Regions from separate parts of the Synechococcus sp. PROS-U-1 genome, predicted to be linked through region 1. Evidence: predicted binding sites of a transcription regulator. Region 1 holds the regulator's gene; the other holds the start of a gene.
The links. Region 1 encodes NtcA, which controls nitrogen genes in cyanobacteria. Its sites were predicted from a motif close to GTANCNNNNGNTAC; they were not measured.
Positions count from the first base shown of each region.

Region 2: a site for NtcA is predicted at 1,957-1,970, ahead of fmdA (formamidase). Genes of this name have one in related genera too.

Region 1 is NZ_CP047951.1:339,862-345,648, forward strand. Features, by position in the region: gene pth (aminoacyl-tRNA hydrolase) at 1-198, shown strand, start outside; gene SynPROSU1_RS01655 (DUF3146 family protein) at 198-455, shown strand; gene SynPROSU1_RS01660 (resolvase) at 439-879, opposite strand; gene SynPROSU1_RS01665 (DUF3084 domain-containing protein) at 876-2,027, opposite strand; gene ntcA (global nitrogen regulator NtcA) at 2,055-2,771, opposite strand; gene rph (ribonuclease PH) at 2,830-3,573, opposite strand; gene SynPROSU1_RS01680 (cob(I)yrinic acid a,c-diamide adenosyltransferase) at 3,719-4,318, shown strand; gene dcd (dCTP deaminase) at 4,318-4,911, shown strand; gene thyX (FAD-dependent thymidylate synthase) at 4,923-5,645, opposite strand; gene SynPROSU1_RS01695 (thioredoxin domain-containing protein) at 5,689-5,787, opposite strand, start outside.
Region 2 is NZ_CP047951.1:2,487,662-2,493,448, reverse strand. Features, by position in the region: gene urtE (urea ABC transporter ATP-binding subunit UrtE) at 1-231, shown strand, start outside; gene SynPROSU1_RS13395 (FmdB family zinc ribbon protein) at 297-572, opposite strand; gene fmdA (formamidase) at 648-1,853, opposite strand; gene SynPROSU1_RS13385 (formamidase) at 2,037-3,086, opposite strand; gene SynPROSU1_RS13380 (hypothetical protein) at 3,204-3,686, opposite strand; gene SynPROSU1_RS13375 (hypothetical protein) at 3,910-4,329, shown strand; gene SynPROSU1_RS13370 (DUF1830 domain-containing protein) at 4,349-4,594, opposite strand; gene SynPROSU1_RS13365 (hypothetical protein) at 4,812-5,054, shown strand; gene SynPROSU1_RS13360 (glycosyl transferase) at 5,074-5,787, opposite strand, start outside.

The sequences.
Region 1 (5,787 bases):
CCGGCTGACAACCCTGCCGAGCGTCGAGCCCGAACGGTGTCACATGTGCTCGGACCCTTCAGCAAGCTGGAGCAACCCTGTGTGGTAGCTGTGCTGGACGCTGTTTTGGAGGGGATTGAACGTCTTCAGCGTCAGAACTTCGAGCGTGCTGGGACTTGGATTAACGGGTTTCGCTACGACCTGGAGGCCGGTGACTGATGCCGGCTCTTCCGGCGACAACCGCCCATTTGCGGGTGCTCCGCCAATGCTTTCAGGCGCAGTGTGTTGAGGGTGAGGTCTCGGCTGGGGGGTTCGAGTGGCAGTTCTCCTGGGCGTTTGACCGCGGTGAGCTGTTGGTGGAGCCGTCCTTGGGACGCGCCCTGATTGAAGATGCTTTGCGGCGGTTCCTGGTGCGCTCCGATTACAGACTTGAACCGGGAGGCGATTACACCTTCATGGTCAGGGCCAGGTTCTGAGCGAGAACGTGGGTGCAGGTTCCGGCCATCGAAGTTGGCACTGCAGGTGCTCCTCCAGCATCACAAGGGCGGCAACAGCATCCAGGTCCACCGGTGGAATGCGCAGCCCTGTCGGCAGCATTCGTCGCCATCCCCGCGCTGGCCACAGCATCCAGTAACGCTCTCGTGCACGCAGGGTTGTTCCCCGCTCTGGAATCACGGTGAGGCTGCCCAAGCGCTCCAGCCGCTTGATCCACGCTTGGCATCCGGTGCCATCGCCGATCAGGATGCCGTCCAGAAGTTGGTCTTGATTCCACAGCTCCAGCCAGGGCTCCACGGCTTCTGGAGCCAAAACATGCCCCTCGAGCACAAGGCCAAGGTGAAGATCGGCCAGTACAAGGCCACACTTGCAGCGGCCTGGGTCGAGCACGGCCACCCGTTTCATGGGGATGCTTCAACCGTAACGACGACAGGATCGGCGCTGGCGCTGCCCCCTGATGCAATCACCTTCAAGACCACACTTTGGCTGGGTCCCTCAATCAATGTCTCGGCGAGTTGGGACAGTGCTGCTCCATCGAACTGCAGTCCCTCGGTGAGGGATCCTCGCCGTTGCACCTCGGCATAGGCCGAGGCCAAGAGAAGGTTCAGCCGCGTGAGAATGCCCTCCGGTGTGCGTTCATTGGGTTGCAGTGTGGTGGTCGCCAGCACGTCACCGTTTTGGGCCACCGGGCGGTTCGGGCGCACCTCGGGGAAGGCATAGACCGCCGTTTCGCCGCGCAGCACATTGGTGGCGGAGCGCAGTGAGATCACCCAGGTATCTGGTTTACGGAGGATGGTCTGCAGGCGTTCCACGTCGCTGCGGGGAACGCGGATCAGCTGTCGTTTGGGTGCTTCACCGGGCCTGACCTTGCCGTACGCGTTGACATTGGCCTCTTGCAACAGCCTGTCGACAGCCTGTTTCGCTTGACCCGGAGCATCGAGGCGAACCGTCGCTCTCGCCAAGGTCTGCCCGCTGCTAATAACAACCGATCCACGTCGGAGGGCGACCAGATTGCGTTCAAGTTCCTTGAGTTCCTGTTCACCGGATCTGATCCGGTTTCGCACGCTGTTTAATTCGGCTTCCGTGCGCTGGATATCGGCATCGCGAGCAGCGATATCCCGGCTCAGCCGTTCGCGTTCTGCCTCGAGTTGGGCGCGTTCGTTCTGCAAGGGAGCCAGTTCGCGACGCAAGGTATCCGCCCGTTGCTGTGACTGCTTGAGCTCAGCGGCGATCCGGTTGGTTTCCGTTCGGGTTTCTTGCCGTTCCCGTTCGGCTGCATCGAGCTGCCGCCGGCTGTCCTGCAGCCTCGCCTGAAGGGCATCCAGTTCAAACAGGCCCACCCGAAGCTGGCGGCTCACCATCAGAAGCACGCCGAGCGACAGTGCGCTGATCAGGCTGCCGGTCAACACCGTGATCAGAACGGCAGTCCGACGCGGGCGCATCTTGAACAGACTCAGGCGGGCCTTGCCGACGCGACTGCCCAACCGGTCTCCCAGGGTCGACAGCACGCCCCCGAGCACCAGCAGAACCAGGATCAGTGCCCAGCCGCTCATGGCTGCACCTGTTGCTCAACCTGCTGCCTAACTGAATCGTTTGGCCAGAGCGATCGGATCCAGAACAGTGATTTTTTTGCGGTCAATCTGAACCAGACCGGATTGACGCAAGTCTCCCAGCAGACGCGTGATTGTGACGCGCGTTGAGCCAATCGCTTCGGCGATGGCCTGATGGGACAGGCGCAGGTCGATCGTGATTCCCAGCTCATCCGCTACGCCGAAATCCCTGCACAGCACAAGCAGGAAGCTCACCAGCCGCGATGACATGTCCCTGTGGGTCAGGGTTTCGATCATCGTTTCGGTCTGAAGAATCCGACTGGACAGACCCTGTAGCAAGCGCAGGCCAACGCTCGTGTCTGCCTCGATCGCCGCCTTTACGGATGTCGCCGGCGCTGTCACCATCTCCACTCTGGTGAAGGCCACGGCGTGATAGAAGCGATCGGATCGTTGACCGGTCAGCAACGACAGCACGCCAAACAGGCTGTTCTCGCGCAGCAGCGCCACCGTGATCTCTTCCCCTGACTCATAAACGCGGGAGAGGCGGACGGCTCCGCGGCGAATCAGGTAAACCCGTTCGGCGGGATCCCCCGGGAAAAAGATGGTCTTGTTGCGGTCTACCAATTCACTACTGGCGCCGTCGAGATCCCGAATGATCTCCAGCAGAGAGCGGTTGGCGGGTTCTGCACTGGGAGCTGGAGCCACCATCTGGGGGGTGTATCGGCTGAAACCTCGGCTACTTGTCATAACAACCCCCTGGTGAGGCGAAGCTACGGAGCAAGCCGTTGCCGCCGTGTAGCGGTTATTACCTAACGCTGGTGTGCTCGTTGATGGCTTGGCGTTGCGCTTGCATTAATGATGTCAATCCAGGCTCAGCCAGATCCAGTAATTCATTGAGCTGGCTGCGGCTGAAGGGCGCTCCCTCCGCAGTCCCCTGGATCTCCAGCAGGCGACCATCTCCAGCCTGCACAACATTGAGATCGACCTCAGCTCTGCTGTCTTCGCTGTAATCCAGATCCAGTAACGCCTTGCCATCCACCAGGCCGACGGACACGGCGGCGACCTGGTCGACCAGCGGCGATTGTTCCAGGAGTCCCTGATCCACGAGTGAGAGGCAGGCCTGCTCAAGGGCGAGCCAAGCCCCGGTGATGGAGGCCGTCCGGGTGCCGGCGTCGGCCTGGATCACATCGCAGTCGATCAGCAGCGTGCGCTCCCCCAGGCGCTTCATATCGATCACGGCCCGCAGGCTTCGGCCGATCAACCGTTGAATCTCCTGTGTGCGGCCCGACAGTTTCATCAGCTCCCGAGATTGCCGCTGTGGCGTGGATCCCGGCAGTAGCCGGTATTCGGCGCTGAGCCATCCCAACCCTTCCCCTTTGCGCCAGCGGGGAACGTTCTCCTCGAGGCAGACGCTGCAGAGAACAGCGGTTCTGCCTGTGTGAACCACAAGGGAGCTCAAGGCAAAACCCATGGGATTCCAGGTCACCGAGAACGGTCGCAACTGCTGGGGACTGCGGCCATCAGTGCGGCTTTCAAGCGGTTGGCTCATCGGTGGTGTGCAGTTCTTCAAGCCTCGCAGGCGGGTGGTTCTTGCCCTTTCCAGACACCATGGGTGGTGTCAATCCCCTTGTGGAATGTCAACTCGCCGCTACATTCAAGGTCTTGCCGGGGTTGCCCGGACGGATGTTGCAGTGATGACCACAAGCCTTGCCGACCCCCAAGCGTTCCAGGACTCCCTGGATCGGGATCAGCAGGCTTTGCAGCGGGCTGGCCTCAGACCTCTTCCACCTGTCTCCGATCCTCCACCGCTCGTCCTGGTGGCTCCCGAAGGCCAGCTGCAGGTGCACACCGCGCCCTACCGCGGCAGCTTTGCCAGTGTTCTTAGTCAAGCGATGCGGGCCGCCGGTCTGGGCAGTCGGGTGCTGATCAGTCAGTTCCTCAAAGGGGGCGTGCAGCAGGGGCCTGCAGGACGCGTTCAACTCTGCGGTGGCCTGGTTTGGCTACGGCCCGAGGTACCCCTTTGCCTCTCCTCGCCGGGCCACCCTGGAGGTGCGGAGGCGGTGGCCGCGGTTTGGTCCATCTGCCGTCAGCATCTGATCCAGGGCGATCTCGATCAGCTGGTGTTGGATGAAATCGGGCTTGCTGTGGCCTTTGGATACCTGGATGAGGCGGACGTGATTGAAGCCCTCGAGCAGCGGCCCGCTTCGATGGATGTGATCATCACTGGACCTGCGATCCCCGCCGGTGTGGTGGAGATGGCAGACCAAGTCACGGAGTTGCGCCGAGGTTTCTGATGCTCAAGTGCGATCGCTGGATCACTGAACAGGCCGGGCAGGGAATGATCGAGCCATTCCAGAACGGCCTTGTCCGTCATCTGGATCCGGAGCAAAAGCTGCGTCCCGTGCTTAGTTTTGGTTGCTCCTCCTATGGCTACGACCTGCGCCTGTCCCCCCAGGAATTTCTGATCTTCCGGCACGTGCCCGGCACGGTGATGAATCCCAAGCGGTTCAATCCGGCCAATCTTGAGCCCACCCCTCTTCATGAAGATGAGGACGGCCGCTATTTCATTCTTCCGGCTCACTCCTATGGGCTTGGTGTAGCGCTGGAAAAGATGCGGGTTCCCCCCAACATCACGGTGATCTGCTTGGGCAAGAGCACCTATGCCCGCCTGGGAATCATTGTGAACACCACCCCGGCGGAAGCCGGCTGGGAGGGTCACCTCACCCTTGAATTCAGCAACAGCTCGGGTGCTGACTGCCGGATCTATGCCGATGAAGGGATCTGTCAGCTGCTGTTTTTTGAAGGCGATCCCTGCTCAACGACCTACAGCGATCGGCAAGGCAAGTACCAGCATCAGCCTGAACGGGTCACGCTGGCCAAGGTCTAGAGCGTTCGGGTTTAAGGGGCCAGTCGCGCCCTGTGAAGTCTGCTTTTTTCATACCAGGCCGCAAATTCAGGAGCCCACTCCACCATGTGGGGCCACATCAGATCGCAGAGCTGGCGGATCTCCAGCTGAGCATCGAGCTTGGCGCGCAGATCCATGAAGTGGAGAAAAGCGCGCAAGCTGAAGCTCACCACGAAGTGCTGCCGGTAGTCGAAAGGAAGGATGCCGCGGGCGTGCTCCTCGGAGAAGCCGGCCTTCAGAAGATCCCTGTAGCGCTCGGCGGCGCTTCGGCATAGATCGAGATCTTGGTCGCGCAGCTCTTCTGTGTAGCTGTATTTCTTGCCCTGCCGATCGCTGTAGTCGCCAACAGGACGGAGATAGAACACCTCTTCGAGGTCAAGGGCACCATCCGCTGCGCGGCAAATCCGTTCGCCGGTGTAGCGCATCGATTGCACATCGAAGCTCACACCGACCCGATGGGTGCGGGCCTGCTGCATTACCGAGTGAGGGAACCAGCCCACGTTCAGCACGATCTGTGCGTGCTCCATGGGGCCGTAGTGACCGCGCTCTCCGGAAAGGAGACGTTTGACGCAGATCTCTCCTGCTCGTTGTTCATCCGGCCAACTGGCACGGTCTCCGGCCACGAACCCCTCGCTGTAGTCCTGATGCATCGCGGCGTAAATGCATTGCTGCGGGTTCGGCGTGGCTGCGATCAGATCGACCCGAAAGCGGTCCATGAGGGCGTCACAAGACGAGTTGTGGTGATCATGGCGAGGCGTGTCAACCATGGCTGCGTGGTCCGGCCGTCGGCTTGCTCGTTGTTCCAGCCAGTGCGCTTTCCTCGGAGGAGGGTGGTTGCAGACGACTGATGCTGCCGAT
Region 2 (5,787 bases), 430 kb from region 1:
TTGCTGGATGAACCAACCGAGGGTATTCAGCCATCAATCATCCTTGACATTGAGCGTGCTGTTCAGCGCATCATCAAAGAGACCGGTATCAGCGTCTTGCTTGTTGAACAACATTTGCATTTTGTTCGTCAATCGAACTTCTACTACGCCATGCAGCGCGGTGGAATTGTGTCCAGTGGCCCAACGTCCTCCTTGTCTGACACTGTCATCCAAGAGTTCTTGACGGTTTAACTCCTCATCAAAAAGCCCCCGCAGCTATCTGTTGCGGGGGCTTTGTCGTGGGTTGGTTACTTAAATCAGCAACCGCGATTCAGCATCCAAGGCCGGGTGGTGCTTTCCTGAAGCCTTGGTTTGGTGGAAGTTTCCCGCACTTTTTTAGTAACGAGTTCAGGTTCCCTCCGTTCAGTTTTCAAGCGCAACCCACCGGTAAGCATCATTGGTGGATTGAATAATCGCTTCCCGTGACTTCCACATTCCGGACATTCCGTGCTGGTGTCGCGATCTGAGATTGACCTCCACACTTCATAGGTTGGGCATTGGTTGGTCGAGCAGGCGAATTCGTAAACGGGCATTGTTTCGAGGAAATCAAAAAGAAGGAGTCAAACACGCGATTGACTCCTTCGCTGTTGCGTGGGGAGGGTTGTCCCTCAGCAAGGAAGAATGTCCTTGTCGAAGATCGACGTCGGCAAGGCCAGGGTGCAACAGGCATTGGGGATGTCGACAATGCCGCTGATCCTGCCTTCGACAGGTGCACAACTCAAGAGCAAGTAAGCCTGTTCGCCGGTGTAACCGAATTTTTTCAGGTACTCAATGGCATTCAGGCAAGCGCGACGGTAAGCAATATGCACATCCATGTAGTACTGCTTGCCTTCGAATTCATCAACAGAAATTCCCTCGAAGACGAGGTAATCACTGTAATGAGGCTCAACGGGACTGGTCTTGAACATGGGATTGACCATTCCATATTTGGCCATGCCACCTTTGATTAGATCGACATGCAGGTCGAGATAGCCCGACATTTCGATGGCACCACAGAAGGAGATTTCACCATCACCTTGTGAGAAGTGGATGTCACCCATGGAAAGTTTCGCCCCTTCTACGTACACGGGGAAATAGATCCGTGTGCCTTTGGTGAGGTTTTTGATGTCGCAGTTGCCGCCATGTTCTCTGGGTGGAACGGTGCGTGCTGCTTCATTGGCGATGCGATCGAAATCACCCGCCCCCACATTGCCGAGGATGGCACTGTTGGGGTTGGGTAGAGCAGCCAGCACAGGTTCACTGCCGGAGAGTCCAGCGCCGTAGGTCCGGCGATCCGGGGCGGTGTTGACCAGTTCCGTTTCCCTACGGTTCCACTCGTTGAGCAGTTCCATGGAAGGAGCGCAGCCGATCAAGCCAGGGTGCGTGATGCCTGCGAAGCGCACACCAGGAATGTGTCGTGACGAGGTGTATACACCTTCAAGATCCCAGATGGCTTTTGCTGCTTTGGGGAAATGATCGGTGAGGAAGCCACCGCCATTCTCTTTAGCGAAAATTCCTGTGAAACCCCATTCATCCCCTTGTAGGGCTCCCACCTCGAGGATGTCCACGACAAGGATGTCACCGGGTTGGGCACCGTTCACCCAGATCGGCCCACTCAGAACGTGAACAACTTCCAAGTTGACGTCGGCAATATCTTGCGGGTCGTCGTTGTCCTTGATCTGTCCATCGGTCCAGTCTTTGCATTCAATGCGGAAGACGTCGCCTGGATTGACTGAGGCAACAGCAGGAATGTCGGGGTGCCACCTGTTGTGACCAGGCATCTCCTGCTGGTCCATGGGCTTGGTGAGATCCACCTTGAACAGGGTCTCGGGCATGAAAAGGCACTATCAACCAACAACATTCAAATCAGCAGAAAAAAGCTGAGATGTTGTGGCTGATACTTATTTTCCTGAATGGTTTTTCGGTTTGAATATATTGGTATTAGATGACACTAAAACTTGATCGTGCTTTTGATAAGGCCCGGAGTTGGCGTTGGACAGCTCCGGGCGCAAGCCTGCCTATACCGAGACTGACTCAGCTGGTTTGGCAGTTGTTGTTCCGTTCTTCGGCATCGGTCCCAGCTTCACTCCTTCGGGGTAGTACTTCCACCCGTCACGAATCCTGATGCTGCTGTCCCAAGGGAGTTTGTATTCGCCTTTAGCCAGGTCTTCAACCCAGGTGAGGTAATTTTCTTTTTCTCCTCCCGGCTTGCCCACATAGGCACGACATCCCAGATTGAAGATGTTATTTTCGAGGGCCCAATTTTCTCTTGCCTTATCAACCAGGCGTGGGAATAGTTCTGCTGTAACGATTTCCCATGGGTTGCGATGGCCTTGCTGGATAACGTTTCCGTCGTAGTTGCAGACTGTTCCTTCGCCGAAGTAGTAGAACACACCGTCGTAACCAGCAAGGTTCACCGAAATGGTGTACATCAGGTTTTGCCAAGCATTGGTTCGGTTCGTCCAAATCCATTGATCATTCACTTGCGTGGAATAACCCGAGATGCGGATGTAGACATTCGCACCCTTATAAGCAGCTTCCCTTGCAAGTTCTGGGAACATGCCGTCATGGCAGATGCAGACTGCAAGCTTGGAACCTTTAGGGCCATCACAGACAGGCATGCCGTAGTTGCCTGGAGACCAGGGTTCGATGGGGACCCAGGGTTGCAGTTTGCGGTAGTGAAGTGCTATCTCGCCATCTGAATTAATGATGATGGCTGTATTGAAGGGTGGTTTGCTTGGGTCATCGTTGACCTCCATTAAGGAAAATACACCCCAAACATCGTTATCTTTGCAGGCTTGTTTGAAGCGGCCGATTTCTGGTGAGTCGATGGTCAGTAGCATCTCGTCGTAGGTCCAGATCGCTGTGTTGAGACCCTGAGTCGAGTACTCCGGCATCACGATCAAGTCTGCCTCTGGATAGCCGGCCTTGGTTGAAGCAACTGCTTTACAGATCTGATCAACCTGGGTCTGAATGTCTTCCGGTCCTTTGATCACAGGGACCGGATACTGAATCATTGCGACGAGCAGGGATTCGTCCCAGGAGCTGACGCTGCCGGTGCTTGCCATAAAGGAGGAATGGGAATCATTCTCATTGTGTCTTCGGGGTTTTTGGGGAGCTGTATCTCTTGCTGCATCTTTCAGCCTTTTGGTCGTAAAGAGTTGCTATTGATACCGTTTAAGTGATCAGTTGTCGCGGAAGTCTTCTTTGCGGCAGGCGTTCTTGGCGAGGCGTTGGGCCCAGGGGGGAGCCTCTTGTCTCCCTTTGTTTTGTGTCGTCCCGTTGAAGTAAATCAAGAGTTGCCAATCAGTATCTCCACCTTCCGAGCCGGGGGTTTCGTCTTCTTCCAGCCAGCGACCGTAGATGTTGTCGTACTCGGGCCAGTTCGGCAGGTCCGGCATGCTGCAAACGGCGTTGACCTCCGCGGCCCTCTCTTCCATTTCAGGACTGCTGACCAAAACCCCGCCATCGAATAGTCCGTTGGGTGTTCCGGGCCGAAATGCCTTGCTGAGCTTGATGGTTGTCTTGCCTTCGATCACCAGAACATCGCCAGGCTGGGCTTCGTGAAGTCGTGTCTCCTTTGGCGCAGATGAGCTGCAGCCTTGGCAGGCCAAGGCGACTGCCGTGGTGAGCAGGATCAGCTGCGCTGAGATGACTTGTTTTGGCATGACGCTGCAACGCCCCTGTGGTCCAAGACGCTTCTCTGTCTACATCGCAGGCCAACCATTAAAAAAAGTTTTTTTTCTGCCGGTGTGTAGCCCTATGAACGCCATGCCAGGAAAGTCAATGGTCAAACTCTGTCTGTAGCAACGGCTACACTGCGTTCACCCTGGATCAGGGCGCATCTACAACGAGCCAAGGAACGGGGGCTCGTCTCTTGCCGTCGTCGCCATGTCAGTTCTCACCTTCCGCGGAGTCCGTTACGAACGGGGTTCTCTGTCTTCCGGCTCTGAAGCTCCTGTTAAGCAGCTGGTCTATCGCTCAGCTGTTCAAGAGAAGCGGGTCATTCGCTCGGCTCCCACAGCGGAGCTGCTTCAACTAGAGGGCCCCAAAGAGAACAACCGCTTTGTGTATCGCGGTGTTCCGGTTCGCTCGCTTCAGGCCAAGCGGCTTGACCGTGCTCCGATTCAACAGGGAGGTGTCATTCGCTCTCGCATGACAGCCGAATTGCTCGGCATCAATCCCGTGAAAGCTGCTGGTGCTCCTGTGCGGCCCCGTGGTGTTGTGCGGTCTCGCGCTACGGCTGATCTGCTGAAGCTGGATTGCACGAGGGCCAAGTCAACCCGTGTTTATCGAGGTATTGCGTACTAAGGCGGTTGGTCTGTCGTGATCAGCTCGCCCAGAGGGTTTCGGCTACTGGTTCGTCTTCTCTGGCGTAGTCGCTGACGTCGGCTCGTACATGCAGCATCTGGCCGCTGATCGACATTTTCCAGATTTCCAGCCTGGCGTCCCTGGGAGCTTCAAACCAAAACATCTCGGTGGGCATCACCACTTTTTCTATGTAGAAGTGATCGGTTCCAATGCACTTCACGATCACCATCCGGTCGGTGTCGTTGCGATAGATGCATTCCATCATTTGAGTCAAGCCATTGCTTGACAATTTCGCTGTGTTGGGGTTCGAGAGGTGTCTATTTCGTCACCGAATCCTCACACCTTTAGATTTCGTTTAGACGGAGGGATACAAAGCCTGTTGATTCGGTAGTAGCGGCGACAAATTTCATGTTCACGTTTTGCCTCTCGGGGAGAGGGAGTCTTTGTTGCGTAGTGAACATAAACGACTGAATTCGTTTCGGATGAAACAATTATTTTTCTTTGCTCTCCGCATCATTGCTCTGTCAATAGAGGTATTGAGAGTGGAAGAATCAGTCAGCTTGAGTATTACTCAGCAGTTTGATGTTGAGCGCATGAATCGAGCCATCGATTCAACAAGTGACGCTCAGCAATTGCAGATGCTTGCCCAGCGATTGCTCCAGGCTTGGCATTCGCAGCGTGCCGCAACTGCCTGGGTGGCGAGGCAGCGGCAACAGTTGGGCTGAGTGTGGTCCTCGGCTGGTTTTACGCGGCGATCTCAGGAGAAAGGAGCTGCGGGTTGTGGTTGGGTCGTTTTAAGGATGGCTGATCCCCTCTCAAGATCTGGGATCCTCGATCAGCTTGTCCCGCTGCAGCCAGATCAGCTTGTAACGCCGAATTGCAGCTCCGAAGCCGCGACCAGCTGGGCAGTTGATGCGCAATAGGTGCCTGCATCAGTTTTGCAAGACCAGGCCGTAAGAGGCCTGCAAAGTTCTGAACAGCCAGTTCCTCGCCATGACGGTCGTAGGGCAGTCGGTTGATCGCTGAGTCGAGACCGAACTGACGCACGCGATCTTCGCCAACGCGTCGATAGAGCACTTCCAGCGTCGGCAGTTGATCCATCGACATCACGCAGCCTTCATGTTCCATCAGGCCGCGTAAGACCGTGCCAAAAATTTCGCCGGCCATGCGTTGCAAGCCCTCTGTCGGTTGCTGCCCCAGTTCTTTGTGTTTGTGGTCGAACAATCCCAGATCAACCTGAGCAATTCGGCTCGGTGCCACGTGGCGGTAGACCTCTGATAGCAAGCCGACCTCTAGTCCCCAGTCCGATGGGATCCGCAGATTCATCGCCAAATCTGTGGTGAAGGCGAATTCGCCAGCGAGGGGGTAGCGGAATGACTGCAGGTAAGCCAGGTAGGGGAGCGGTCCGAAAATCTGTTCCAGACTGGCCAGCAACGGGCCTACAAACAAGCGGGTGGC